One region of the Streptomyces sp. NPDC008238 genome, then DNA from elsewhere that is predicted to be linked to it. Evidence: riboswitches for the same ligand, from Rfam matches in the RefSeq annotation. Region 1 holds a riboswitch; each other region holds the start of a gene.

Region 1 (7,472 bases):
TCGTCGAGCATGAGCAGCCGGGGCCCCGGCGCCAGCGCCCGGGCCAGGGCGACGCGCTGCTGCTCACCGCCCGACAGGGAGGCGACGGCGCGCCGCTGCGCACCCGGCAGGCCGACGAGTTCAAGCAACTCCTCCACCGCGCGCTGCCGTTCGGCGCGACCGGCGCCGCGCATGCGCAGGCCGAAGTCGACGTTCCCGGCGACGTCGCGCTGCGGGAAGAGCTGGTGGTCCTGGAACATCAGGCCCACGCCGCGCCGGTGCGCCGGGACCCCCGCCTGGTCGCGACCCGCCAGCAGGACCTGCCCGGCGTCCAGCGGCTGCAGCCCGGCGACGACCCGCAGCAGCGTGGACTTGCCGCTGCCGCTGGGCCCGAGCACGCAGACCGTCTCGTGCTCGGCGACCTCCAGGCCCACGGCGTCCAGGGCGGTGTGGCCGCCGAAGCGCACGGTGGCGCCGTCCAGTCGCAGCAGGGTCATCAGAACTCCCCCGACCTGTCGATGCGGATACGTTCCAGCGCCAGCAGCGCGACCGCGCACACCAGCATCAGCACGGTGCTGAGCGCCATCGCCTGGCCGTGGTTGAGCTCCCCGGCCCGTCCGAGGAAGCGGGCGACCGCGACCGGCAGGGTGGGGTTGTCGGGGCGGGCGATGAAGACGGTGGCGCCGAACTCGCCCAGGGACACGGCGAAGGCGAAGCCGGCCGCCACCAGCAGCGCCCGCCGCACCAGCGGCAGGTCGACCTCGCGCCACACCCGCAGCGGGGAGGCACCGAGCACCGCCGCCGCCTCGCGCAGCCGGTCGTCCACGGCACGCAGCACGGGCAGCATGGTGCGCACCACGAAGGGCACCCCGACCAGCGCCTGGGCGAGCGGCACCAGGATCCACGAGGAGCGCAGGTCCAGCGGCGGTTCGTCGAGGGTGATGAGGAAGCCGAAGCCGATGGTCACCGCCGAGGTGCCGAGCGGCAGCATGAGCAGAGCGTCGAAGCCCCGTACGAGGCGCCCGGCCCGGCGGGTGAGGGCGGCCGCGGCGAGCCCGCCGACGACCAGGGCGATCGCGGTGGCGGCGGCCGCGTACTGGAGCGAGTTCCAGACCGCGGAGACGGGCGCCACCAGGAACGTGCCGCCGCTTCCGGCCACCGAACCCAGCGCGCGGTAGTAGCCGAGGCCGTAGCCGTCGGGTCCGTGCAGCGAACGCTCGGCGAGCACGCCCAGCGGCAGCAGGATCAGCAGCGCGGCCACCCCGAGCACGCCTGCCAGCAGTCCCCACTCGCCGGCGCCGCGCGGCCGCCGGGCGGTGCGGGCCGGGTCCACCAGGCGCAGCGCGCCCTCCCTGCGCCGTACCGTCCCTGCGTGCACGGCGAGGATCGCCGCGACGGCGGCGAACTGGACGACGGTCAGCACGGCGGCCGTCGGCAGGTCCAGCAACTGGGCGGTCTCGCGGTAGATCTCCACCTCCAGGGTGGAGAAAGTGGGGCCGCCGAGGATCTGGATGACGCCGAAGGAGGTGAAGGTGAAAAGGAAGACCATCAGCGCCGCCGCGGCGACGGCGGGGGCGAGCGCGGGCAGCGTCACCTTGCGCCAGGCCGTGAGGCGTCCCGCGCCGAGGACCCGCGCGGCCTCCTCCTGCCGGGGGTCGAGTTGCGCCCAGAGCCCGCCCACGGTCCGTACGACGACCGCGTAGTTGAAGAAGACGTGCGCGAGGAGGATCGCCCACACCGTGGTGTCCAGGCGCACCCCCCACAGTTCGTCGAGCAGCCCGCCGCGCCCCAGCAGCGCGAGGAAGGCCGAGCCGACGACCACCGTCGGCAGCACGAAGGGCACCGTCACCACCGCGCGCAGCAACTGCTTGCCGGGGAAGTCGAAGCGGGCGAAGACGTAGGCGCCGGGCAGCGCGATCGCCAGGGTGAGCGCGGTGGAGGCGGCCGCCTGCCAGCAGGTGAACCACAGCACGTGCAGGACGTCGGGCTCGCCCAGGACGTCCGCGAACCGACCGAACCGCCACCGTCCGCCCTCGCGGAGCCCGCGGGCGACGATGGCGGCGACCGGGTAGCCGAAGAACAGCCCGAAGAACGCGACCGGCACGGCCATCAGGCCGACCCGTACGGCGAGCGGCCGCAGGGCCGCCGCCCCGGCGCGCCGCCCCCCGGCGTCCTTCGTTACTTCAGCACGAGCGAGGACCACGACTTGACCCACTGCTCACGGTTCTCGGCGATCTTCTCCGGGGCGACGGTGGCCGGGTCGGCGACGACCGGCGCGTACTTGGTGAAGACCTCGGGCAGCTTCGCGTCGTCCCGCACGGGGTTGACGAACATGCTGAGCGGCATGTCCTCCTGGAAGGCGCGGCTCAGCAGGAAGTCGACGAGCGCCTTGCCGCCCTCGGGGTTCCCGGCGCCCTTGAGCAGGCCGGCGAACTCCACCTGCCGGAAGCAGGTGCCGGTCGCGACACCGGTCGGCCCCTCCTGCGGCTGCGTCTTCAGCGCGAGCACCTCGGCGGGCGGGCTGGAGGCGTACGAGACGACCAGCGGCCGGTCGCCCTTGCCGCCGCCGGCGCCGGAGAAGGTGTCGTAGTAGGCCTGCTCCCAGCCGTCGACGACCTGCACGCCGTTCGCCTTGAGCTTCTTCCAGTACGCTTCCCAGCCCCCGTCGCCGTACTTCGCGGTGGTGGCGAGGAGGAAGGCGAGCCCCGGGGAGGAGGTGGCGGCGTTCTCGGTGACCAGCAGGTCCTTGTACGCGGGCTTGACGAGGTCGTCGAGGCTCTCCGGCACGGGGAGCTTGTGCTCGGTGAAGTACTTCCGGTCGTAGTTGACGCAGACGTCGCCGAAGTCGATCGGGGTGACGCGGTGCTTCGCGGCGTCCGGCTGGAGCGCGGCGGGCACCTTGTCGAGGTCCTTGGCCTCGTACGGCTCGAACAGGTCGTTGTCGAGGGCCCGGGACAGCAGGGTGTTGTCGACACCGAAGAAGACGTCGCCCTGCGGGTTGCCCTTGGACAGCACGGCCTGGTTGAGCGCGGCGCCGGCGTCGCCGCCGCGCAGCACCTTGACGGTGTAGCCGGTCTGCGCCGTGAACGCCTTCAGCACGTCCTTCGACGCGGCGAAGGAGTCGTGGCTGACCAGGGTGACGGTCTTGGAGGCGGCGGCGCCCTTGTCCTTGGCGGTGTCGCCGTCGCCGCCGCAGGCGGCGAGCGCGCTCGCGCCGAGCGCGACGGCCAGTGCGGTGCCGGCCACACGCCGACGGGTAGTGCTCATGTGGTGACTCCCTACGCCGGTATGACCCGGATCAGGTCCGAGGGTCTGCGGCCGTGCCGCACTCTCAGCGCTCTCCGCGCTCCCCTGTCGGATGTTCTTTTGTGTGATCTGCGTGACGTCGCGGCAAACGGCCGCAAACGACCGTCACCATAGCAAGCGCAGGTCAGCGCTCGGAAGCCGCCAGCTGACCGCAGGCGCCGTCGATCTCCTGTCCCCGGGTGTCCCGGACGGTGACCGGCACGCCGTGCGCCTCCAGGGCCGCCACAAAGGCCCGCTCGTCCTCGGGACGGGAGGCCGTCCACTTCGAGCCGGGGGTCGGGTTGAGCGGGATCAGGTTGACGTGGACGCGGCGACCCTTGAGCAGCCGGCCCAGCAGGTCCGCCCGCCACGCCTGGTCGTTGATGTCCCTGATCAGCGCGTACTCGATGGAGATCCGGCGCCCGGACACGTCCGCGTAGTGCCACGCGGCGTCCAGCACCTCGCGCACCTTCCAGCGGGCGTTCACCGGCACCAGGGTGTCGCGCAGCTCGTCGTCGGGCGCGTGCAGCGACACCGCGAGCCGGCACTTGAAGCCCTCGTCGGCGAAGCGCAGCATGGCCGGGACCAGGCCCACCGTCGACACGGTGATGCCCCGCTGGGACAGCCCCAGCCCGTCCGGCTCCGGGTCGGTCAGCCGGCGGATGGCGCCGACGACGCGCTTGTAGTTCGCGAGCGGCTCGCCCATGCCCATGAAGACGATGTTCGACAGCCGCGCGGGCCCGCCCGGGATCTCCCCGTCGCGCAGCGAGCGCATGCCCGCCACGATCTGGTGCACGATCTCCCCGGTCGACAGGTTCCGGTCCAGGCCGGCCTGGCCGGTCGCGCAGAACGGGCAGTTCATGCCGCAGCCGGCCTGCGAGCTGATGCACATGGTCACCCGGTCCGGGTAGCGCATCAGGACCGACTCGACCAGCGTCCCGTCGAACAGCCGCCACAGCGTCTTGCGCGTGGTGTCGTTGTCGGTGCTGCTGTGCCGCACCACGGACATCAGCTCCGGCAGGAGCCCCTCCGCCAGCTTCCCCCGCGCCGCCGCCGGGATGTCCGTCCAGGCGGCGGGGTCATCGGCGTACCGCGCGAAGTAGTGCTGCGACAGCTGCTTGGCGCGGAACGGCTTCTCGCCCAGCTCCGCGACCGCCTCCCGGCGCTCCTCGGGCGAGAGGTCGGCAAGGTGCCGCGGCGGCTTCTTGGCTCCGCGCGGCGCGACGAATGTGAGTTCTCCGGGTGCAGGCATGGTTCAACCAGTGTCGCAGATCGACTCGGCGCCCCCAGGTCACATGGGTGAGGCTCCGGTCACCCTCGGGCGTCCCCTGTCGGCGTCGGGGGGGCGTGGCCCGGCCGGCACGGCGGAAATCGCGTCGCACTCCTCACCCCGGCGCAGAACAATTCCCACCATGGGGACGGACATATACGGGTTCATAGAGTGCCGCTGGGATCGCTGGCTGGACGAGGACGACCGCAGTTGGCACGGGGCCGTCGACCTCGTGCACCTCTACAACGGGCGCTGCTACGACGCCTTCGGGTCCCTGTTCGGTGTCCGCGACACCGCCTCGTTCCGCCCACTCGCCGATCACCGCGGCCTGCCTCGCGACGTGTCGCGCGAGGCTCTCGCCGACTTCGAGTCCTGGGGCTCGGGCGCATCCGGTACGTCCTGGATCACCTGGGCGGAGCTGGCGGCGGACTGGGAGGAGGTCGCCGACAAGGTCGACGACTGCGTTCACGAGTACCGCCGGAGCCCCGAGGGGTCCTGGGAGCTGCACGGCCGGAACTCCGGCCTCACCCGCTTCGCCCAGCTCGCGGGCCTCACCGACCCCCACGCTCGGTACCGCGCGGGCAGCACCTACGCCGAGGGCACCGAGTGGCCGGACGGCGACCGCCTCTTCCACATCGGACGCCTCCGCCGCAAGGATGCCGTGCCGGACAGCGACTGGGCCGCCGTCTGGTCGGTGATGCGCACACTGGCGACCCTGCACGGCGACGAGGGCGTCCGTCTGGTCGTCTGGTTCGACGGGTGACGCCGGCAGCGGCACGGCGGAGGACTCGTGACCCGCTGACTGTCGCCGGGGCCGCGGCAATGCTGCCGCGGCTCCGATACGACAGCGCTGGCGCGGCTATCCGCCGGTCCGGCGGCTCTGGTACCACTTGAGGGCTGTCATGAAGAACGGTGGCACCAGTAGGACCAGGCTCACGTGGAAAACCGGCCGGATCATGTTCCAGGCCACGAACGCCAGTTGCGCCCAGTAGATCAGCCACAGCCACCAGGGCATGATGCCCGGCACTTTGCTCTTCCGCCCCACGATGTCACCCCCCGCGACGGCACGGACCATAACGCGGGCGGGAGCCGGCGCGCCAGGTGCGTCGACCACGCCTTTGTGGCCGCGAACGGGATGAGGTCGCGAACTATCGCAGGGGAACCGGCTGAGGCAGGGCCGCGAGCCAGGTGGTCAGCAAGTCGTTGACCTCCCGGGGACGTTCCTGCTGGAGCCAGTGGCCGCAGCCGTCCAGGAGTTGGGAGCCCACCAGTCCGGGCAGGGTCGTCGGGTGGGCGGCGATCGCATCGGACATCCAAGTGGTGGTGGCGTCCAGGCTGCCGCCGACGAACAGGGACGGCTGGGTCAGAGGGGAGCCGTTGAACTCGGCGAGGTCCTCCCAGTCACGGTCCATGTTCCGGTAGCGGTTGAGTGCTCCCGTCAGGCCCGTGCGCTCGAACTCCCCGGCGTAGTGGTCGAGATCGGCCTCGGTGAGCCAGGAGGGGAGCCGGCCTGCGGGGAAGCGGTCCCGCAGTGTCCCGCCGCGGGTGACGAAGTACGGGGTGGGCTGCCCCTGGGCCGGCATGGTGTCGGCGGACAGGGCGGCGTAGAACCCCGCGAGCCAGCCCCGGACGTCCGGCTCGATCTCGGCCTCGGCGCGGCCCGGCTGCTGGAAGTAGGAGACGTAGAACTCCTCGTCCCCGCCCATCCGCGCGAAGATCTCGCTGGGGCGCGGGCCGCCGGGCGGGGTGTAGGGGACGCTGAGCAGCCCCACCGCACGGAAGACCTCGGGGTGCAGGAGGGCGGAGGCGGCGGCGATGTTCGAGCCCCAGTCGTGCCCGACGACCACCGCCGTCTCCTCGCCCAGGGCGCGTACCAGGCGGACGTTGTCCTCCACCAGGGCACGCATGCGGTACTCGCCGGTCTCCGCCGGCTTGGAGGAACGGCCGTAGCCGCGCACGTCCGGTGCCACCGCCCGGTATCCCGCCGCCGCCAGTGCCGGGAGCTGGTGACGCCAGGAGTACCAGGACTCGGGGAAGCCGTGGACGAGCAGGACCAGCGGTCCGCTGCCCTGCTCGACCAGGTGCAGCCGTCCGGCGGGCGCGTCGATGGTGCGGTGGGACAGGTCGCCGGACGGTGTGGGCTGGTGCATGGCTTCTCCTCGGATTTCCCGGTGGCCGCGGTACCCGTCGATCATGCGATGTCGGCGGACGGGGATGCGAGAAACCTTGACAGAATGGCAAAATGGCAGGCCGGAGAGGTGAGCGTAAGAGAGGCGGAGGGGAATGCCGGACGAGGTCGCCGCGGCCCTGGCCGCGATGGGGCCGCGCCTGCGGAGCGAGCGCGAGAAGCGCGGGGAAACGCTCACCCAGGTCAGCCGGGCGACCGGCATCGCCGTGAGTACGCTGTCACGCGTCGAGAACGGCCTTCGCAAACCGAATCTGGAACTGCTGCTGCGCCTGGCGAAGGCGTACGACGTCTCCCTGGACGCGCTGGCCGGCACCGCCTTCGCGTCGACGCGGAAGCCGTCCGGCACGGCACACCGGCGTGCGGCGGACGACAAGGCCGTCCTGCCGCTGACCCACTACGTCGGGGGGCTGCACGCGCACAAGCACGTCCTGCCGGCCGTCGACGAGCGGCCCCCGCGGCCGCGCCAGGCGTCGCACGAAGGCTTCGAATGGCTGTGCGTGCTCTCCGGGCGGCTGTGGCTGGCACTCGGCGACAACGACCTCGTCCTGACCGCCGGAGACGTCGCCGAGTTCGACACCCGCACGCCCCATGCCGTCGCCAACGCCGACCTCGGCAGACCGGTCGAATATCTGATCATGTACGGCCCCCAGGGCGAGCGCCTGCGCCCCCGCGTCCCATCCACAGCCGACTGAGGCGCAGGAGTTCGGCTTCCGCTGTCGCCCGCTCGCCGCCGGTCCCCGGTCGGCGGAC
Region 2 (7,472 bases), on a different contig from region 1:
ACGGCCTCTACGAGCAGGCCGAGCAGGCGACCGAGAAGTTCAACGGCGCCAAGGAGAAGCAGGAGAGGCTGCAGAAGCAGGTCGAGGACGCCCAGGACGAGGTGGCCCGCCGCCAGGCCGAGCTCAACGACCTCCGGGACGACCTGGGTACCCTGGCCAGCGCGCAGTACCGCAGCGGCGGCATCGACCCGTCGCTCCAGCTCTTCCTCTCCTCCGACCCGGACACCTACCTCGACAAGGCGTCCGCCCTCGACCAGCTGAGCACCAGGCAGGCCGAGGCGCTCCGTCAGATCGCGGAGAAGAAGCGCACCCTGGACCAGCAGAAGGCGGAGGCGGCGAGCAAGCTCGGCGAGCTCGACGAGACCCGCACCGAACTGGGCAGCAAGAAGAAGGAAGTCCAGGCGAAGCTGGCCGAGGCGCGGCAGCTCCTCAACTCGCTGACCGCCGCCCAGCGCGCCTCCCTGGCCGCCGCCGACGGCCGCGCCGACCGCACCAACGAGCGCGTGGACCTCGGCAACGACACGCCCGCCTCCTCGCTGGCCGCCGCCGCCCTCGCCGCGGCGAAGACCAAGCTCGGCTCGCCGTACGTCTTCGGTGCGTCCGGTCCGGGCTCCTTCGACTGCTCCGGCCTCACCTCCTGGGCCTATGCCCAGGCCGGTACCTACATACCGCGGCCCTCCCAGGGGCAGGCCAACGCCGGCACGCGGCTGTCGATGAGCCAGCTGATGCCCGGCGACCTCGTGCTCTTCTACGGCGACCTGCACCACGTCGGCCTCTACGCGGGCAACGGCATGGTCCTGCACGCGCCGCGCACCGGCACGTTCGTGCGGTACGAGTCCATCAACAACATGCCGTTCCAGTTCGGCGTCCGCATCTGACCTGCGGACCGGGCCGCAACAGGCCCGTCCCAGCCGGGCACTGACGTCCCGTCAAATAATGGGCCCCGCCGAGCGGGGCGCGCCGGGTGGTCGTTCCCGCTCGGTGCCGGCCGCCACGCCACGACATCCCCCGCACACACGCCCGCCGGTCCGCGGCACCGACGGCTCCCGACGCCACCCGACGCACCCGCGAAGGCCGAGGTGGGGGCCGTCCCCGCGGGCCGGCGCCGTCGGGTTACCCTGTCCCTCGTACCGGACACGGGGTGCCCCACCGGGGCTGAGATCACACCCGTCGAACCTGAACCAGTTCGTACTGGCGGAGGGATGTCTCCATGCCATTGGCGCATGTTTCCGGCGGTCTGCCCGCAGACGGCCGGCCCACCGTGTTCGACGGCCGCATGCCGGCCGCCGCGGGCGATCTCCGGATCGAGGCACACGGCATACAGCCGGTGCCCGAGAGCAACCGCTACGGAGGGCCGGGGCGCCTGTTCACCGTGTGGTTCGCCCCCAACCTGACCATGACCGGCGTGTTCACCGGCACCATCGGCATCGCCCTGGGCCTGGACTTCGCCACCGCGCTCGCGGCCGTGGTGCTCGGCACCGTGATCGGCGCCGTGCCCACCGCCTACCTGGGCACCTGGGGGAGCCGGACCGGCGCCGGGCAGCTCCCGCTGGCCCGGCTCGCCTTCGGCCGGGCCGTCGCGGTGCCCGGCGTCCTGCAGTGGCTGTCCTCGGTCGCCTGGGACGCGCTGATCGGGCTCTTCGGCGGTGACGCGCTGGCCCGGCTGTGCGGTCTGCCCTTCTGGCTCGGGGTCCTGGTGATGATGGTCGCGCAGGGCGCCCTCGGAGTCCTGGGCTACGAGGCCATCCACCGGCTGCAGATCGTCATGACCTTCGTGCTCGCCGCGGCCTTCGCGCTGATCGCCTGGAAGCTGCTCGACGGCGTCGACCCCGTCGCCACCGGCTCGGCCCACGGGGCCGACCGGGGCGGCGCGTTCGTCCTGACCAGCACCATCGCGTTGAGCCTGACCCTGTCCTGGGCCCCGTACGCCAGCGACTTCAGCCGCTACCTGCCGCGGAACACCTCCCGCTCGCGCATGTTCTGGTTCACCCTGGCGGGCCTGGTGGTGTCCTTCGTGGCCGTCCAGGCGCTCGGACTGTGGGGCGCGTCCGTCCTGACCGACCAGACCGCCGCAGGCGTGGCCGAACTGCTGGGCGGTGGGCCGCTCGGGGCGTTCGGACTGCTCGCCGTCGCCCTGGCCGCGCTGTGCAGCAACGCCATGAACGACTACAGCGGATCCCTGGCCCTGCAGACGGTCGGTGTGCGCGTGCCGCGCCCGGCGGCGGCCGCCTTCGCCGCCGTGCTGGGTTTCCCCCTGGTGCTGTGGATGCACGCCGCCGACACCACCGCCCGCTTCCAGAACGTGCTGCTGTTCGTCGGCTACTGGATCCCCGGCTTCGTGGCCATCGTCGTCGTCGACTGGTTCGCCCGGGCCCGGGCACGCGGGGGCGCCGAGATCGACCTCGCCGCCGAGACCGGCCGGCCGCAGCCCGGCTGGCCCGCCGGGGTCGCTTTCGTGGCCGCCTTCGCCGCCGCCGTGCCGTTCATGGACACCACCCTGTACGTCGGCCCGGTGGCGGAGGCCCTGCACGGCGCCGACCTCTCGTACTACGTGGCGTTCCTCGTGGCCCTCGCGGTGTACACCCCGCTGCGTCTGCGCCACCGCCCGCGGCCCTGAGCCGCCGCGCCCGTGCCCCGGTCCGTCCGTGCCCCGGCCGTACGGCACCGGCCGCGGGCGACCGCACACACCGTCCGTCACCCGAGGAGCGAACCGCATGTCCCCGACCTCCGCCGATCACGCCGCCCTCGCCGCGCAGGCGCTCTCGCGCGTGCGGGACCACTCCCCACTCGTGCAGTGCCTGACCAACTCGGTGGTGACGGGGTTCACCGCCAACGTCCTGCTGGCGCTGGGCGCGGCACCGGCCATGGTCGACATCCCGGGGGAGGCCGGACCGTTCGCCGGGGTCGCCTCGGGGGTCCTGGTCAACCTCGGCACCCCGCACGCCGAGCAGCGCTCCGCCATGGTCGAGGCCGCCCGGGCCGCCACCGCGGCCGGCACTCCCTGGGTGCTCGACCCGGTGGCGGTCGGCGCGCTCCCGGTGCGCACCGCGCTGGCGCGCGAGCTCCTGGAACTGCGGCCGACGGTCGTACGGGGCAACGCCTCCGAGATCATCGCGCTGGTGGGGGCGGGCGGCGGCGGCCGCGGGGTGGACTCCTCCCACGGTGTCGAGGCGGCCGGGGAAGCGGCACGGGCACTGGCCGGCGCGACCGGCGCCGTGGTGGCCGTCTCCGGACCCGTGGACCTCGTCACCGACGGGACACGGGTGGCGCGTGTCGCCAACGGTGACGCGCTGCTCACCCGGGTGACGGGCGGGGGCTGCGCGCTGGGCGCCGTGATGGCCGCCTACGCGGCGGTGGACGACGACCGGTTCGCCTCGACGGTGGCGGCCGTCGCCGGGTACGCGGTCGCTGCCGAACTCGCCGCGAAGAAGGCCGCGGGGCCCGGCAGTTTCGCCGTGGAGTTCCTGGACGCGCTCGCCGCGTTGCGGGAGTCCGACGTCGCCGGGCGGGCGGCGGTGGCGTGACGGTGGCACCGGTCGATCTGTCGGTCTACCTGGTCACGGACGCGGCCCAGTGCCGGGCCCGGGGCCGCGGTGTGGCCGAGACCGTCGCCCGGGCGGTGGCGGGCGGCGTCACCGCGGTGCAGATCCGCGAGAAGCACGCCGACGGCGGTGACTTCCTGCGCACGGTCACGGAGGTGGCGGCGGTCCTCCCGCGGCGCGTGGCGCTGATCGTCAACGACCGCGTGGACGTGTTCCTGGCCGCCCGCGCCCGGGGCGTCCACGTGACGGGCGTCCACGTGGGACAGTCGGACCTGCCCCCGGCCGACGTACGCGAACTGATCGGCCCGGACGCCGTTCTGGGCCTGAGCGCCGCGACCCCCGCCGAACTGCTCGCCGCCGCACGGGACCCGGCGGGCGTCCACCACGTCGTCATCGGCGCGCTGCACGCCACCCGGACCAAGGCGGACGCGCCGCCCTCCCTCGGCCACGACGGCTTCGCCCGCCTCGCCCGGCTCAGCGCGCTGCCGGCCGTGGCCATCGGCGGCGTGGAGCCCGCCGACCTGCCGCGCCTGCGCGAGGCCGGGGCGGCGGGGGCAGCCGTCGTGTCCGGCATCTGCGCGGCCGACGACCCCGGTGCCGCGGCCCGTGAGTACGCCGCCGCCTGGCACCGCACGCAGCCCCGGAGCCGTGCGACCGACCCCGCCTGACGACCCGGCAGGAAGCGCGGGGGCCCGGAGGCCGTCCAGCGCAGCGTCCCGGTGTGCGGACACGTGTGCCGAGCCGGTTCACATCCGCATGATCGCACCGGGCCCGGAAGGACCCGGAGGAACGTGGTGCCCGCGGCCACGGGCATGTCCGTGTGACGGCGACTCCCGCTCCGCCAGGGCCTGTTGGGCACCGATTCACCTCACTGCCGCCTGCCGGACACATCGGGACATCGGTGCGGGACGCGGTCAAGGAACCGGATATATTCGCGCAACCGTTCGCCTGACCCTCCGACGAGGAGCGCTGTTCCGTGGACTCGCCGCACCCGACGATCCCGCCGTCCCCCGCCCCGCCCCGCTCTCCGCGCCGGCGCGGCCGCCGCTCAACCGGCTCGCCGTCGCGGCGCTGGTGTCCGGGCTGCTGCTGGGTCTGCCGCTGCTCGGCGTCGTCCTGGGTGCGCTGGCGCTGAGCCGGATCGAGAAGCGGGGCGAGCGCGGCAGGGGCATGGCCACGACGGGGCTGGTGCTGTCGTCGCTGAGCACGCTGGTCATCGCCGTCACCCTGGCTCTGGGCACATACCGGATCCCCGAGGGCCTGGGCGAGGAGGCCGCCGAGGCGGCGCACTACGACGACGACTACTTCTCCCTCCGCAAGGGCGACTGCATCGAGACCGCCGACGACCGGCCGGCCTACGAGTTCCTGGAGTTCTCCCTCGTGCCGTGTGCGGGCGAGCACACGGCCGAGGTGTACGGGGTCTTCGAGATCGCCGACGGCTACGCCTTCCCCGGCGACGACGCGATCGGCGAGCAGGCCGACAGCCGGTGCTGGGACCTGAGCAACGCCTACGCGATGGACTCCTGGGCGCTGCCGACGGAGCTCTCTATGACCTACTACACGCCCGACCGGGACACCTGGGCGGACGGCGACCGCCAGGTGACGTGCCTCTTCTACAGGGACCCCGCAGGTCCCCTCGAGGGATCGGTCCGCAGGGACGAGACCGTGCTCGACGAGCACCAGGTGGCCTACCTGAAGGCCGCCAACGTCATCAACGACGTCAGGTTCAGCCTCGAACCGGAAGCCGAGTACGTCAAGGACGACTTCGCGGGCTACCGGGACTGGGCGCACGAGGTCGCACTCGCCCTCGACGAGCAGGCGCGCATCCTGCGCGGCCACGAATGGCCCGCCGGTGCGGAGCGGCACATCGCGGCCCTCCAGAGGGAGATCGAGGCCGCCCGCCCGCACTGGGCGAAGGCCGCCGACGCGGGGGACGTGGGAACGTTCTACGACCACTACGAGGCGGCCCTGCACCGGCCCGGCCACGAGCAGGCGATCAAGGTGCGTGAGGCGCTGAACCTGAACACCTCGGACGACATGCCGGAGTCGGTCGTCTGAGCCCGTGGGCCGGGGTGTGTCGCGCCGGCCGTGCGACCGGCCTCGGCGCCGGTGGTCAGCGGCCGGGGACGGGCCGGGTCACCAGTCGATCCGCGCCGCGAGGAAGGGCTCGGCCTCCGGGGCGTCCTTGCGGGCGCGCAGGACCTGCTCGGCGGGGGCGCCGACCGGCACGCGCAGCGGGGGCGCGGGCCGTTCGATCGTGTCGGCCACCGCCGCGGCCACCTCCTCGGGGGTGATGACCTCGCCCCGGAGGGCGGGCAGGGCCTCGTAGAGCGGGGTGTACGGGTCGTCCTCCTTCAGGAACACCTTCGCCCGCGCACCGCCACCGGTGGAGACGGCGCCGGGCTGCACGACACTCACCTTGACCCCGAAGTGGCCCGCCTCAATGGCGAGGGTCTCGGCCAGCGCCTCCAGCGCCCACTTGCTCGCACCGTACGCACCGATCATCGGCAGCACCAGGCGCCCCTGGATGCTGGAGACGAAGACGAGCCGGCCCGCGCCCCTCTCGCGCATCGCGGGCAGCACGGCCTGCGCCACCCGCAACGCACCCACCGTGTTGAGCCGGAAGAGCCGCTCGACCTCCGGGAGCGGGATGCTCTCCAGGGGCGCGCGCACGGTCTCCCCCGCGTTGCTGACGAGTACGTCGACGTCTCCGGCGTCGCGCACGGCCTGGTCGACGCTCTCCTGATCGGTGACGTCCAGGCGCAGGCGCCGGTCGACGGGGAGGTCCGCCAGCGCCTCCGGGCGTCGGGCGGTGGCGATCACGCGGTGCCCGCGGGCCGCCAATTCCACGGCGACGGCCCGGCCGATGCCCTTGGACGCTCCGGTGATGAGTACGGACGACATGCTGGGACTCCTCTTTCGTGTGGTGATGTCTGCCGGGCCCCACCGGGCGGCCCGTGTACGGCGGGCACGGGTCAGGAACGGGCGACGCGCACGAGGAGCTTGCCGGTGTTCGTGCCGTCGAAGAGGGTGTGCAGTGCCGCGGGTGCCGCCGTCAGTCCTTCGACCACGTGCTCGCGGCTGCGCAACTCGCCTCGGCGCACCCGGGGCAGCAGGTCGGCTTCGATCTCGTCGAAACGGTCCTGGTGGTCCATGTAGATGAAGCCCTGCATCCGGGCCCTGGCGGGCAGCATTTGGAACCAGTTGCGCAGGGGATCCGGGCCGCGTCCTTTCTGGTGGCGGGAGATCGCCCCGCACAGGACGACCCGGGCGTCGGCCGCCAGGTGCGGGAGGAGGGCGTCGAGCGTCGCCCCGCCGACGTTGTCGAACACGACGTCGACCCCGTCAGGGCACAGGCGCGCGCACGCCGACGACACGTCCTCCGCCCGGTAGTCGACGCACTCCGCGGCACCGATCTCCCGTACCCACGCGCACTTCTCCGGTGTGCCGGCGACACCGATCACCCGTGCGCCGGCGGCGACCGCGAGCTGGACGGCGACCGATCCGACGGCGCCGGCCGCCGCGGTGACGACGACGGTCTCGCCCCGCCGGGGCCGCCCGATGTCGCGCAGCCCCAGCCAGGCGGTCTGTCCCGCGATGCCCAGGGTGTTCAGCGAGGCCTGCAGGGGCACCCCGTCCGGGACGCGCCGCAGGACGGCGCCCTCCGCGACGGCGTCCTCCTGCAGCCCGAGCAGCCCGCAGACCCGATCCCCGACGGCGAAGTCCGGGTGCCTGGACGCGCCCACCGTGCCCGCACCCAGCGCGCGCATGACCTCACCCACGGGGGAGGGCGGCAGGGAGCCCGGGGTGTCGTTCATCCAGCTCCTGGTGGCGGGGTCCAGCGAGACCCACTCGACCCCCACCCGTACCTGTCCGGCCCCGAGCCCCGGCACGGGCACGTCCTCCTCGTAGCGCAGGACGCCCTCCCGC
Region 3 (7,472 bases), on a different contig from region 1:
AGCGCGACCACCCCGAAGGCGATGTAGAGCACTGTGTAGGCCATGAGCGCACTTCCTCACCGTTCACCGTCGTCGGCCCACAGGGGCGGCTGGTCCGCCCTCACGACCTCTGGTGCAGTCCCAGATTCTCGTAGATTTCCAACGACGCCGTGGAGTGATTAAGGGTAATGAAGTGCAGCCCCGGGATGTCCTCGGCCATCAGCCGCCGGCACATCTCCGTCGCGTACTCGACCCCGATCGCCCGCACCGCGGCCGGATCGTCCTTGACCGCGAGGATACGGTCCGCGAGCTCCTGCGGGAAAGGCGCGTTGCCGAGCTGGGCGAAGCGCTCGATCTGCCGCACGTTCGTGACCGGCATGATCTCGGGGATGATCGGGGTCTCGCAGCCCGCCTTCCCGACCCGGTCACGCAGGCGCAGGTAGTCCTCGGCGTTGAAGAACATCTGGGTGATGGCGTAGTCGGCGCCCGCCCGGCACTTCTCGACGAAGTGACGCGTATCACTTTCCCAGTCGGTCGAGCGCGGGTGCATCTCCGTGAAGGCGGCGACGCCCACGCAGAAGTCGCCCGACTCCTTGATGAGCCGCACCAGTTCGTAGGCGTGGTCGACGCCCTCCGGGTGCCGGAGCCACTCCCCCATGGGGTCGCCGGGCGGGTCGCCGCGCAGCGCGAGCATGTTGCGGATGCCCGCGTCCGCGTACTGGCCGATGACGTTGCGCAGCTCGGCGATGGAGTGGTTGACCGCGGTCAGGTGGGCCACCGGCGTCAGGGTGGTGTCGGACGCGATGCGCTCGGTCGCCCGGACCGTGCCCTCGCGGGACTGACCGCCCGCCCCGTAGGTGACGGAGACGAACGTCGGCCCCACCGCCTCGATGCGGCGGATGGCGTTCCACAGGGTCCGCTCGCCCTTCTCGGTCCTCGGCGCCATGAACTCGAAGGAGTACGAGCGCTCGCCGGAGGCCAGCAGCTCACGAATGGTGACCGCGTGATCGGTCCTGGTGGAGGCGGTTCCGAGGGCCATGCGCCTCAGGCTAACGGCGCGGGCAGGACCGTCCCAACAGGCGACGCCCGAATGTTCACCCCTTGGACTGCCGGCGCTCGCGGCACGAGACGGCCCGGTGGCCCCCGGTCCCGGCCGAACGGCCTGAGCCGCAGGTCAGTCCTGGTACGAGCGCACCCGCTTGGCCAGCTCGGCCGCCGCGGCGCCCGGGTCGGCCGCCTCGGTCACGGCCCGTACCACCACGATCCGGCGGGCCCCGGCGTCGAGCACCTGCTCCACGTTGGACAGGTCGATCCCGCCGATCGCGAACCACGGCCGGTCCGTGCCCAGGCCCGCCGCGTAGCGGACCAGGCCGAGGCCGGGGGCGGGCCGGCCGGGCTTGGTCGGAGTGGGCCACACCGGCCCGGTGCAGAAGTAGTCCGCACCGGGCTCCACGGCGGCCGCGGCCGCCTCGGCCTCGGAGTGGCAGGACCGCCCCACGACCACCTCGTCTCCGAGGATCGCGCGGGCGGCCGGCACGGGCAGGTCGCCCTGGCCCAGGTGCAGGACGTCCGCCCCGGCGGCGTGCGCCACGTCGGCCCGGTCGTTCACCGCGAGCAGCCTGCCGTGCCGTCCGCACTCCTCCGAGAGGGCCGCGAGGTACTCCAGCTCCTCGCGGGCCTCCAGGCCCTTGTCGCGCAGCTGGATGACGTCCACGCCGGAGGCCAGCACGGCGTCCGCGAACTCCGCGAACTCCGCCAGGCCTCCGTGGCGCTTGCGCGCGTCGGTGCAGAGGTAGACCCGGGCGTCGGCGAGCTGCGCCCTGATGCCGGCGCCCGTGCCGGTGCTCGTGCTCCTGCTCGTACGCGTGCTCATGCGGACGGGTCCCCCTCGGATGGCTGCGCGGTGGCGGTGGGTGTGGCGGTGGCGGGTCGTGCGGTCAGACGGCGAGCGCCTGGGCGCGGCGCTTCACCTCGGTGCCGCGGTTCTCGCGCAGCGCCTGGACGGGGGTGCCGGGCAGGCTCTCGTCCGGGGTGAACAGCCACTCCAGGGCCTCCGCGTCGCTGAACCCGTCGTCCTTGAGGACGGTGAGGGTGCCCGCGAGGCCCTTGACGATCTTCTCGTCGCCGATGAAGTCGGCGGGGATCATCAGCACCCGGTTGTCCCCGCGGCGCACGGCGATGAGCTGGCCTTCCTTGATGAACTGGCGGACCCGGGTCACCTCGACGCCGAGGCGTTCGGCGACGTCGGGGACGTACAGCCAGGAGGGGACGAGGGAGTCAATCTTTGCGTCGATCTCGGTCACAGGACAAGCGTGCCATCCCGGACCGACACCATGGAACCGCTCACGCCACTCGTTGCTCCGTCCTGACGGGTCCGCTACGCCCCGCCGACGCCGGCGGCCGCAGCCGGCGGCCCCCCGGGGTCAGACCACCGCGGCCCGGAGCTGGACCGCCGGGTCGGCCGCCAGGGCCTCGTCGAGGTGCGCGCCGCGGGCGATGAGCTTGCGGGCCTGCGCCAGGTCGCGGGGCCGCCCGACGGCGAACAGCGCGACCAGCTGCCCCTCGCGCAGCCACAGCACCGACCAGGCGGGGCCGTCCGGGTCGCCGCGCAGCAGCACGGGGTCGGAGTCGACGTGGTGCCCGGAGTACTGCACGAAGCGCCCGAACTGCTCCGACCAGAAGTAGGGGACGGGGTCGTAGGGCTCGTCACCGCCCAGGATGTTCGCGGCGGCCGTGCGGGGCCCCTGCACCGCGTTGTCCCAGTGGTGGATCAGCAGCCGCTCCCCGTACCGCGCCGACGGGAAGGAGGCGCAGTCACCGACGGCGTACACGTCCGGCACCGAGGTGCGCAGCCGGTCGTCGGCGAGGACCGAGCGGTCCGGCCCCAGGTCGACGCCGGAGCCGGCCAGCCAGCCGGTCGCGGGCCGGGCGCCGATCCCGACGACGACGGCCTCGGCGGCGAGCACGCTGCCGTCGGCGAGCCGTACGCTTCCGGGCTCGACGGCAGAGACGACCGCGCCGGTGCGCAGCTCGACGCCCTCCTCCGCGTACCAGCCGCGCATCCGCTCGGCGATGTCGGCGGGCAGCACCCCGGCGAGCGGCCGGTCGGCGGCCTCGACGACGGTCACCTCGCACCCGGCGTGGCGTGCCGCGGTGGCGAACTCGGCGCCGATCCAGCCCGCGCCGACCACCACGACCCGGTGCCGGTTTTCCAGCACCGGGCGCAGCGCGGTGGCGTCGTCCAGGGTGCGCAGCATGTACACGCCCGGCGTGCTCTCGCTGCCGGGGAGCATGACGGGTTCGGCGCCGCTGGCGAGGACGAGCTTGTCGTACGCGACCGGGCCCGCGTCGGTGAGGACCTGCCGCTCGTCGGGGCGCAGGCCGCTCGCCTGCCGCCCGAGCAGCAGTTCGACGCCGATGCCGGCGAAGTCGACGTCCAGGGCCGGGCCCTCCTCGGCGCCGAAGAGCACGCCCTTGGACAGCGGCGGCCGGTCGTAGGGGGCGTGCGGCTCCGCGCCGATCAGCGTGATGGTCCCGCCCCACCCCTGTTCGCGCAGGGACACGGCGGTCTGTACTCCGGCCATCCCGGCCCCGACGACGACGGCGCGCTGCTCGCTGCTGCTGGTCACGCGATCACCGTAACGCCGCGAGGGCGCCGCCCGCCGGTACCGGTGCCCTACTCGCCGCCGACGGCGCGTACTAAGGTGGGCCGGGAGAACTCGCGGGAGCCCGGCGCACCGGGCTGAGAGGGCGGCTGGAGCGGCCGCCGACCGTAAGAACCTGATCCGGGTCATGCCGGCGAAGGGAGGAGCGGGACATCATGCACCGTCATGACGTCGTCGTGGTCGGCGGCGGGATCATCGGACTGGTCACCGCGTGGCGGGCCCGTCAGCGCGGCCTGCGCACGGCGGTCGCGGACCCCGAACCGGGCGGCGGGGCCGCCCAGGTGGCCGCGGGGATGCTGGCCCCGGTCACCGAGGTGCAGTACGGGGAGCAGGCGCTGCTGGAGCTCAACCTCGCCGCGGCGCGCCGCTATCCGTCCTTCGTGGCCGAGCTGGAGGAGACCACGGGGCTCGACCTCGGGTACCGCACGTGCGGCACCCTCGCCGTCGCCCTCGACGCCGACGACCGCGCGCAACTGCGCGAACTCCACGCCTTCCAGCAGTCCTTGGGCCTCACCTCGGAGTGGCTGGGCGGCCGTGAGTGCCGCCGCCTGGAGCCGATGCTCGCCCCCGCCGTGCACGGCGGTCTGCGGGTCGACGGCGACCACCAGGTCGACCCGCGGCGGCTGGCCGCGGCGCTGGTGCGCGCCTGCGAGCTGTCCGGGGTGGCGTTCCACCGGTCGCGGGTGGCGCGGGTGGAGGTCACCAGCGACCGCGCGCACGGGGTCGTCCTGGAGGACGGCACGCGGGTCGCCGCGGGGCAGGTGGTGCTGGCCGCCGGGAGCCTCAGCGGGCGCGTCGAGGGGCTGCCCGCGCGGGTGCTGCCGCCCGTACGGCCGGTGAAGGGGCAGGTCCTGCGGCTGCGCGTGCCGCCGGCGTACGCGCCGTTCCTGTCGCGGACGGTACGGGCCGTGGTGCGCGGCGGCCACGTCTACCTGGTGCCGCGCGAGAACGGCGAGCTGGTCGTCGGCGCCACCAGCGAGGAGATGGGCTGGGACACCACGGTCACCGCCGGCGGGGTGTACGAACTGCTCCGCGACGCGCACGAGTTGCTGCCCGGCATCACCGAACTCCCGCTGACCGGGACGCAGGCGGGGCTGCGCCCCGGCACACCCGACAACGCCCCGCTGCTCGGCCGCGGCGCGCTGGACGGGCTGGTGCTCGCCACCGGCCACCACCGCAACGGCGTGCTGCTGACCCCGCTGACCGGCGACGTGATGGCCGAGGTCCTCACCGGCTCGGAGGTCCCCGCGCAGGCCCGGCCCTTCTCCCCCGACCGTTTCGCCCTCCAGGAGCAGCACGCATGACCGCGCCCGTCCTTCTGTCCGTCTCCGTCAACGGCGAGGCGCGCGAGGTCGCCGAGGGCGTCACCCTCGGCGGCCTCGTCGCGACCCTGACCGCGGCCCCGTCCGGGGTGGCGGCCGCGCTCAACGAGACCGTCGTCCCCCGCGCGCAGTGGCCGGCGACCCCGCTCCGCGACGGTGACCGCGTCGAGGTCCTCACCGCAGTCCAGGGAGGCTGAACCCATGGCCGACGACCCGCTGACCATCGGCGGCACCACCTTCGACTCCCGGCTGATCATGGGCACGGGCGGTGCGCCCAGCCTGGAGGTCATGGAGCAGGCGCTGCTCGCCTCCGGCACCGAGCTGACCACCGTCGCCATGCGGCGGCTCGACCCCACGGTCAAGGGCTCGGTGCTGTCCGTGCTCGCCCGGCACGGCATCCGCGTGCTGCCGAACACCGCCGGGTGCTACACGGCGGGCGAGGCGGTGCTCACCGCCCGCCTGGCACGGGAGGCGCTGGGCACGGACTGGGTGAAGCTGGAGGTGATCGCCGACGAGCGCACCCTGCTGCCGGACCCGGTGGAGCTGCTGGACGCTGCGGAGACCCTCGTGGACGACGGCTTCACCGTGCTGCCCTACACCAACGACGACCCGGTGCTCGCCCGGAAGCTGGAGGACGTGGGCTGCGCGGCGATCATGCCGCTGGGCTCGCCCATCGGGTCGGGTCTCGGCATCCGCAACCCGCACAACTTCGAGCTGATCGTCGAACGGGCGACCGTGCCGGTCGTCCTGGACGCGGGGGCCGGGACGGCCTCGGACGCGGCCCTGGCGATGGAGCTGGGGTGCGCGGCCGTCATGCTGGCCTCCGCCGTCACCCGGGCGAGGGAACCGGTGCTCATGGCGGAGGCCATGCGGCACGCCGTCGAGGCCGGACGCCTGGCGTACCGGGCGGGGCGCATCCCCCGCCGTCACCACGCGACCGCGTCCTCCCCGGGTGTGGGACTCGCCACGTTCGACCCGGAACGTCCCGCCTTCGGCGCCTCCTGACCGGCGGCCCCGCACACGGCCGCGACCTGCGCGGAACCCGCGCCGGGCCCCGCGGAACCGGGGCCGAGGCCGGCTTCGGTCCCGGCGCCGACCCGGGTCACGGGGCGGTTGCGGTACCGCACGGGTGGGGTACAACCTGGGCGCGTTAGCCCAGAAGGGTCATGTCGGCACCGTAAACTCCACCTTCGTGGACAGGACGCTTCATGACCCGCTGATCGGGCAGACGCTCGACGGCCGCTACCGGGTGGAGTCCCGGATCGCGGTCGGCGGCATGGCGACGGTGTACCGGGCGCTGGACACGCGCCTGGACCGGCTGCTGGCCCTGAAGGTCATGCACCCCGCTCTCTCCGCCGAGCCCGGCTTCGTGGAGCGCTTCATCCGCGAGGCCAAGACCGTCGCCCGCCTCGACCACCCCAACGTGGTGCAGGTCTACGACCAGGGTGCCGACGACACCTACGTCTACCTGGCGATGGAGTACATCGCCGGCTGCACCCTGCGCGACGTGCTGCGCGACCGCGGCGCGCTGCCGCCGCGGGCCGCCCTCGACATCCTGGAGCCCGTGCTGGCCGCGCTCGGCGCGGCGCACCGGGCGGGGCTGGTGCACCGGGACATGAAGCCGGAGAACGTCCTCATCGGGGACGACGGACGCGTCAAGGTGGCGGACTTCGGCCTGGTCAGGATCGCGGGCACGCACACCAACACCTCCACCAGCGGTGTCCTGGGCACGGTCTCGTACATGGCGCCGGAGCAGGTCGAGAGCTTCACGACCGACGAGCGCACCGATGTGTACGCCTGCGGGGTGCTGCTCTACGAGATGCTCACCGGCGGCAAGCCGCACCGCGGCGAGACACCGGTGCAGGTCATCTACCAGCTCGTCAACGAGGACGTGCCCGCCCCGTCGGCCCTGTCCCCGGGGCTGCCCCCGCAGCTGGACGCGCTGGTGGCCGAGGCGACCGCGCGGGTCGCCGCCCGCCGCCCGGCCGACGCCGCGGAGCTGCTGCGGCGGCTGCACGCGGTACGCCACGCCATGACACCCGAGCAGCTGGACCTGGTGCCGCCCGCCGCACGCACCCCCGCGCCGGTGCCCGGCGCCGTGCCCGCGGGTTCCGAGGAGCCGACGGCGATGGTGCACCGCACCGCGCGCCTGGAGCTGTCCCCCGAGCCGACCCGGCAGCAGCCCCGGACGGCCGTACGGTCCCGTAGGCGTCCCGGGGTGGTCGCGGTCGTGGCGACCCTGCTGCTGATCCTGGGGGTCGGGGCGGGCGTCTGGTACATCAACGACGGCCAGTTCACGAGGACCCCGGCCGTCCTCGGGCTGCCGCAGGCCCAGGCGGAGCGCCAGCTGCGCGACGCCGGGCTGCGGGTCGAGGTCGTCGAGGCGTTCGACCCGACGATGACCAAGGGCAAGGTGGCGGCCACCGACCCGGGCACCGGCGAGCGCATCCGTGACAACGGCACGGTGACGATCACCGTGTCCAAGGGTCCGGAGCGGGTGAAGGTC

The links. A riboswitch is a leader RNA that binds a small molecule or an ion and turns the genes downstream of it on or off. The one in region 1 is predicted to bind thiamine pyrophosphate.
Region 2: linked by a shared signal. The riboswitch ahead of ACFZAU_RS15510 (purine-cytosine permease family protein) and the one ahead of ACFZAU_RS26205 (thiamine ABC transporter substrate-binding protein) in region 1 are both predicted to bind thiamine pyrophosphate.
Region 3: linked by a shared signal. The riboswitch ahead of thiO (glycine oxidase ThiO) and the one ahead of ACFZAU_RS26205 (thiamine ABC transporter substrate-binding protein) in region 1 are both predicted to bind thiamine pyrophosphate.

Annotation. Positions count from the first base shown of each region.
Region 1 covers NZ_JBIBGK010000014.1:168,242-175,713, reverse strand. Annotated here, with positions in the region: gene ACFZAU_RS26215 (ABC transporter ATP-binding protein) at 1-476, opposite strand, end outside; gene ACFZAU_RS26210 (ABC transporter permease) at 476-2,089, opposite strand; gene ACFZAU_RS26205 (thiamine ABC transporter substrate-binding protein) at 2,158-3,246, opposite strand; TPP riboswitch at 3,238-3,342, opposite strand; gene rlmN (dual-specificity RNA methyltransferase RlmN) at 3,410-4,516, opposite strand; gene ACFZAU_RS26195 (hypothetical protein) at 4,677-5,297, shown strand; gene ACFZAU_RS26190 (hypothetical protein) at 5,394-5,579, opposite strand; gene ACFZAU_RS26185 (alpha/beta fold hydrolase) at 5,683-6,684, opposite strand; gene ACFZAU_RS26180 (helix-turn-helix domain-containing protein) at 6,818-7,414, shown strand.
Region 2 covers NZ_JBIBGK010000005.1:294,732-302,203, reverse strand. Annotated here, with positions in the region: gene ACFZAU_RS15515 (C40 family peptidase) at 1-878, shown strand, start outside; TPP riboswitch at 1,128-1,220, shown strand; gene ACFZAU_RS15510 (purine-cytosine permease family protein) at 1,211-2,617, shown strand; gene thiM (hydroxyethylthiazole kinase) at 2,715-3,524, shown strand; gene thiE (thiamine phosphate synthase) at 3,527-4,210, shown strand; gene ACFZAU_RS15495 (DUF4190 domain-containing protein) at 4,473-5,600, shown strand; gene ACFZAU_RS15490 (SDR family oxidoreductase) at 5,679-6,446, opposite strand; gene ACFZAU_RS15485 (NADP-dependent oxidoreductase) at 6,518-7,472, opposite strand, start outside.
Region 3 covers NZ_JBIBGK010000006.1:34,980-42,451, reverse strand. Annotated here, with positions in the region: gene ACFZAU_RS16070 (hypothetical protein) at 1-44, opposite strand, end outside; gene metF (methylenetetrahydrofolate reductase [NAD(P)H]) at 101-1,018, opposite strand; gene thiE (thiamine phosphate synthase) at 1,154-1,852, opposite strand; gene ACFZAU_RS16055 (Rv2175c family DNA-binding protein) at 1,917-2,282, opposite strand; gene ACFZAU_RS16050 (NAD(P)/FAD-dependent oxidoreductase) at 2,403-3,563, opposite strand; TPP riboswitch at 3,691-3,804, shown strand; gene thiO (glycine oxidase ThiO) at 3,800-4,948, shown strand; gene thiS (sulfur carrier protein ThiS) at 4,945-5,163, shown strand; gene ACFZAU_RS16035 (thiazole synthase) at 5,168-5,971, shown strand; gene pknB (Stk1 family PASTA domain-containing Ser/Thr kinase) at 6,159-7,472, shown strand, end outside.